Regions from separate parts of the Caldibacillus sp. 210928-DFI.2.18 genome, predicted to be linked through region 1. Evidence: riboswitches for the same ligand, from Rfam matches in the RefSeq annotation. Region 1 holds a riboswitch; the other holds the start of a gene.
The links. Region 1 has a riboswitch for FMN ahead of LIZ98_RS03540 (ECF transporter S component). Riboswitches for the same ligand answer to the same signal wherever they lie in the genome.
Positions count from the first base shown of each region.

Region 2: another riboswitch for FMN. It lies ahead of ribD (bifunctional diaminohydroxyphosphoribosylaminopyrimidine deaminase/5-amino-6-(5-phosphoribosylamino)uracil reductase RibD); the one in region 1 lies ahead of LIZ98_RS03540 (ECF transporter S component).

Region 1 covers NZ_JAJCHL010000008.1:44,876-48,046, forward strand. The annotation lists gene LIZ98_RS17920 (hypothetical protein) at 286-417, shown strand; gene LIZ98_RS03535 (peptidoglycan DD-metalloendopeptidase family protein) at 610-1,311, shown strand; FMN riboswitch at 1,440-1,575, shown strand; gene LIZ98_RS03540 (ECF transporter S component) at 1,733-2,302, shown strand; gene LIZ98_RS03545 (ferredoxin) at 2,358-2,606, opposite strand; gene LIZ98_RS18080 (YpbB family protein) at 2,820-3,171, shown strand, end outside.
Region 2 covers NZ_JAJCHL010000012.1:25,717-28,887, forward strand. The annotation lists gene ribE (riboflavin synthase) at 1-589, opposite strand, end outside; gene ribD (bifunctional diaminohydroxyphosphoribosylaminopyrimidine deaminase/5-amino-6-(5-phosphoribosylamino)uracil reductase RibD) at 562-1,689, opposite strand; FMN riboswitch at 1,816-1,964, opposite strand; gene LIZ98_RS04600 (helix-turn-helix transcriptional regulator) at 2,538-2,735, shown strand; gene LIZ98_RS04605 (DUF3278 domain-containing protein) at 2,735-3,171, shown strand, end outside.

The DNA.
Region 1 (3,171 bases):
CGGCCAGTTAGCAGCCAGTTTTTATGCATTACACTTAAATACAAGGGCTTTCCCATCATAAAAGTAGTTAGAATGTATGGGCGCCCTTTTTTTATACGTTTTGGGTATAAATTTCCGGGAAGTTTCACTTTATCACCTTAACGGGAAGTAAGACCCCCACCTCAAAGGTCGTCGGTCTGCTTTTCGTCATTTTTTTCGCTGGAAAATTATTTAATCCAGATTATCTAGATGACTAGGCAAATTCAAAGATGGAGATGGCAACCGAAAAAGCCGGGTCATTAGGTCGTGAAGGATCGTCGAAAAATAATCCGAAAAAACGTTTTTCATCGTTTCAAGACCGTGATGCTTTCTGTTGATGGCACGCCTGATGTTCCTGTTGCGCCAAATTTAATTGATTTACATGCAGTGACACCATAAATGAGTTGCCATATTAATCATTGTTAAATGATTCAAAAACAATTTTTTCCATCGACATTCACATTTTTTTCATTTTTTCCGAATAAACTTAGGTGAAATAATCATAATAATGTAATGTGGTTTTATTGTCATTTTTTGGACAAGCACTATTTGAGAATGTTCGAAGGTATGATTAATTTTAGGAGGAAAATAATGGTTGAATATATAAAAAGACTGCTGCTTGGCATAATTATGATGGTAATTATCACCATTCTTATTATCGGAAGTAAGCAATCAATCGCAAGGGCCGAGGGGATGGAACTGTCATGGATTTGGCCTGCAGACGGTGTTATTACCGATGTATTTGGCACAAGGAATGGTCAACATAAAGGAATTGATATCGCCGATGTAACAGGGACTCCGGTATTATCTGTCGATGACGGTCGTGTAAGTAAATCATATTATTCTGATACATATGGTCATGTTGTGTTTATTAAACATGAAACAGGTTATGAAACGGTCTATGCCCATTTGTTTAAAAGAGAAGTTCAAGAAGGACAAATGGTTGCTAAAGGGCAGAAGATCGGATTGATGGGCAGTACTGGTGAATCATCGGGCCCCCATTTGCATTTTGAAATACATCAAAATGAATGGACGGAAACGAAAGAGAACTCCATAGACCCGACAAAAATTTTCGGTATCGGGGAAATCGGCCAGCATGTTAGTGCCGGTTCAATGCCTACCAAAGCTGTAGAGGTGGGTAAAACGCTATCCGATAAGTACACAGTTAAATCCGGTGATACGCTTTGGGGAATTGCCAATAAGTACGAAACAACAGTTCATGATATAAAACAATTAAATGATTTACAGAGTGAAATCATTGTACCCGGCCAACAATTAGTGGTGGAACAGTAGAAAAGCATGCCCGGCCATTCGGAGGTTTTAGATCCATTTCATTTTATCTTTTTACTAAAAATACGCAGGATGTAGGTTTTTCTACTTTACAATTTTGTTTTTATATAGTATATTAAATAAAAAATATGGTTCATCTTCGGGGCTGGGTGAAATTCCCGACCGGCGGTAATAAGGTGTATCCTTTAAGCCCGCGAGTCTAATTTTTAGACAGGATTTGGTGAGATTCCAAAGCCGACAGTATAGTCTGGATGGGAGAAGATGGAGGTTTCGGTTTGTTCTGTTTTCATTTCAGGACGTTTATTTAACCTGCTATTAAACAATCTCCCCGAGGAATTTTTCTCGGGGTTTTATTGTGAGGAAGAAATCGAAACCAATTCTTCTTCTTTCTTTTGTGATGAATCACAAAAAAGGAGAGGTAGAAATGAAAAAATTTAATGTCAAAGCTTTTGTAACCATTGGAATGCTTAGTGGAGTCGCGTATGTTTTAATGCTCCTGAACTTTCCACTCCCGGGTTTCCCAACGTGGTTAAAAATTGATTTTAGTGATATTCCTGCGTTGATAGGGGCCATGATTATGGGACCGGCAGCAGGAATACTAATCGAGTTAATTAAAAATTTATTGGATTTAATTTCAACCGGCAGTGAAACAGGTGTCCCAGTTGGTCATATTGCCAATTTTGTCACCGGAATCTGTTTTATTTTGCCAACGTATTTTGTTTATCTAAAAATTAAAACGACAAAAGGCTTAACCATTGCTTTAGCAACTGCCAGTGTGATTACGGCACTTGTGATGAGTGTACTGAATTATTTTGTATTTATCCCGATGTATGGCTACTTTTTAAATTTCCACTTGCCGAATGAAGTAGTTGTTCAAGCGATTTTGCCGTTTAATTTACTAAAAGGAATATTAATATCCGCTGTTTTCTTTGGATTATATATCAGGATGCAAAGTTGGATTCAAAAACAACAGTCTGCATTTAACCAGGTATAGATATTAAACATTAGTATAAAGGGACCGATATGAATAGTATCGGTCCTTTTACACATTACTCAAATTTGTCCGGGTCCCCATCAAAAGGTTCATCACTGACACGAATGGAATCAGTCGGACAGCCTTCGAAAGCATCCATCATATCGTCTTCTAATATTTCAGGTACTTCACTCGTACCGGTATTATCGTCAAGTATTACATATGCAATACCTTCATCATCATAATCATAAATATCTGGAGCAGCAGCACCACAGGCACCACATGCGATACATGTTTCTTTGTCAACGATTGTATATTTGCCCATTCCATTATAGCCTCCTTTATTTATTCGTCTCTCTTTACATGAACGAAGGGAAGACATCTTTTATTGTAAAACTCGGGCAAAGACTTTTCAATAGATTTGTAGCTGGAAATGATCCAACCTTGTTGATTATTGACAATTAGTTGAAAATCTACCTGGAGAAAAGAAAACCATTCGTTGCAACGAATTCATGGTAAAATAAAGGTGGTGATACCTGTGAACTACTTTTATGCTTTAATTTTGTACTGTATATACCAATTTAAAGATGAGCGATCAATTAAAGCTGTCCAATATTTGTTAACCGGAAAAAAATCGACACAAACATTACAAGATGCAGTTTGGTATTCATTACAACATCTTTACTCAGTATACCCGGAAATGGACGCTGATGCTTTTATTGATACAGTGAAAAAATTAGAAAAAACCGGGTCAATAGTTATTTCCGATAAAACGGTCACGCTGACTGATTCAGGCAAAAAAGTACTTTCCGAGTTGATGTCGGGATATCCGATACCGGACCACTTAAATGGTTGGCAATTTCACAAAATTGAACAACTTTTTTGGCAAA
Region 2 (3,171 bases), on a different contig from region 1:
CTTTCCTTTCCATAAAGGAATATACATACTTGCCGATCAAATCGAATTCGATGTTCACCTTATCCCCAACCTTTTTCGTACCCAGGACACTTTCCTTTGCGGTATGAGGGATAATGGACACGGTCAATTGATTATTGGATGTCCCAAATATAGTTAAGGAAGTGCCATCAAGTGCAATAGAGCCTTTATAAAGAGGTAGATGGCTGTATTCATAAGGAAACTGAATGTCAAAATATACAGCATTTTCTTTTCGTTCTCTTTTGACAATTTGTCCAACTGTGTCAACATGGCCCGTAACAAAGTGACCTCCAAAACGTCCATTGGAACTCATGGCCCTTTCTAGATTAACTAGTGAACCTTGTTGCAGGTTAGATAAAGAAGTGCTGTGAAAGGTTTCAGGCATAACATCCAGGAAAAATGAATCATGGGTAAGCTCCGTTACGGTTAAACAAACACCATTAACTGAGATACTATCTCCAAGCTTTAGATCTTCTAAGACCTTCTTTGCCTGAATATTCAGGACAAGTGTGTTTCCTCGGGACTTTACCCTTTGAATGGTCCCTAATTCTTCAATGATTCCGGTAAACATTTCTCTGTCTCCTCCTGATTAAGAGGTTTGGCTGTAATTTTGATATCTGGACCGAGCTGTTTAATCTCTGTAAAGTGGAGGTGTTTTCCTAACTTCACAAGCTCCGAACCAACCCCACCGACAAAAGGAAAAGCATCTCTTCCGCCAATAATTTTTGGAGCAACATATGTAATGATTTGTTGAAAAGCGTTTTCCTTGATGAAAGAAGCATGAATTTCTGATCCGCCTTCTACAAGAACGGACATCATCTTCTGCTCTCCTAACGTCTTCAGTACTTGCTGCAGTGATAGAACAGGTCTATCTTGGGAAATAATAGTTACACCAAACCTTTCAAGTTCTTTCTTCTTTTCTAAATCAATCTGATTTCCTGTAAAAATGATGGTTCTCGCAGAGCGATCTTGCACGACATTTGCCGACGTTGGAATTTTTAATTTCGTGTCTAATACAATTCGAATGGGATTTATTCCACCTCGGGGTCTTCTGGTGGTTAAAAGAGGGTTATCTTGTAAGATGGTGTTAATTCCTACTAATATTCCATCATGTTCATGACGAAGATGATGTCCATCTTGTCGTGACTCAGGAGAAGTAATCCATTTACTATCTCCAGATTTTGCTGCTATTTTTCCGTCTAATGAAATGCCTGCTTTAATTGTTACGAATGGAGTGTTTGTTTGGATAAAATGAAAAAACTTTTCATTGAGCTGTTTCGCTTCTTCTTTGCATAACCCGACCTCTACCTCAATGCCTGCCCTGGTTAACTTTTCAACACCTTTGCCTGCAACAAGGGGATTTGGATCTAGAGTTGCTACAAAGATCTTTCGAATACCAGTTTTAATAATAAGGTCAGTACATGGAGGTGTTTTTCCTTGGTGGCTACACGGCTCAAGTGTAACATACATAATGGCTCCCTCAGCAGAGATCCCAGCTTCATTGATTGCATGAACTTCTGCATGAGGAGTCCCAGCTTTCAAATGTACACCCGTCCCCACCAACTTGCCATCCTTCACTAACACTGCACCAACACTCGGATTTGGACTGGTTTGACCTAAAGTAGCGCGTGCTAGCGAAAGAGCAAGGTTCATATATTCATAATCATTCATTTAAAAAAAATGCTCCCCCTTTCAAAAAATCTCTCCAAACAAACAAATCTCCCTTACCTATTTTGGCAAGGGAGAAAAAAAGCATTAACAAATAAACGTCAAAAAACAGCATTTTTGAACAATTTGTTTTTCCTTCTCCCATCCAGACTTTTACTGTCGGCTTTGGAATTTCACCAAATCCACCGTTTTCATATGATCTATGAATCCGGGTCACGGGCTAAGAGGCATGCCTCATCACCGTCGGTTGGGAATTACACCCGACCCCGAAGGAAATCCTATTGAATTGAAGAAATAATAACATAACCAAACCAATTATTCAAGGGTTACACTTTATTGAAAATATGGAGTCCCTGCAGGCAACAATTCCTTTACGAGAAGTTAAGAAGCAACGGCCTTTTAAAGAATAGACCTTAACCGAAAATATATGATATTTTTTTGTAGAACTACGCATCACCGGAATCGTGCCAGTTTAAGGAAGAATGGGGTCCAATTTTTAAAATCGTCAGCACTCATCTAGGTGAATGAAATAAACGACAAAGTGTTATTGTATTGCCCCTAGTAAGATATGTTATATGTTACTTTGTTTCTTATTTTTTGTTATCTTTTTTCATTCCGGCTGCTATGAGCCTAATTAATCTGGTTTTTGGCTTATCAGATGGAAATATTTTGATCGATATAGATATTCTGACTTTCGTATGTAGAACTTGGAGATACCCCCCCCTTTTACATTTTCTCAGATAAATTTACTATCTGAATCCATGTTTGAAAATAATTTGACTTCTTTCTGTATCCAATGTAATATATAGTTTGCATATGCAAACTATATTTAACATTGAGTAGGGTGGGAAATGAAGAATAATGTGAAAATAGCAAGGATTAAAGCCTCTATAACCCAAGAACAATTAGCAAAAAAAATTGGTGTAACTAGACAAACTATTGGTCTTATTGAAAAGGGCGAATATAATCCTAGTCTAAAATTGTGTATTGCAATAGCCAAGGAACTCAATAAAACTTTAGATGAATTATTTTGGGAGGTCGATACTTAATGAAATCTTGGATATCCTTCTTATTACCAAATGATGAATATAAGGAAAAAAAGATGTTATATTTTTTCTCGGAGGGTGCAATAATTCTTTTCTTATCCCTTATTGTTATGATTATCTGCAACAAGTATTTTAATCTAGACGTAGAAACTGTCTTATTGGCAGCCATTGCCATCTTTCTCTTTTATGTTTCAGGAAGATATATAATATCAGGTATTGAATATGCAGACATCACAACGGAGAGTGCTTACAGAAAAGAGTTAAGAGTTATATTCATTAGAACAATTGGGTTTGTTGTTATTTTTATGATATGCTATTTGATTTTCACAAACTCCCCCAAGAATCTCGACGAATGGTTTGAAATTTTGAGTTTATTAATAGGTGTTAGTGTAATATGGTTTTTATCTAGTTATATCTCTTTAAAGCGTTCCTATAAGAA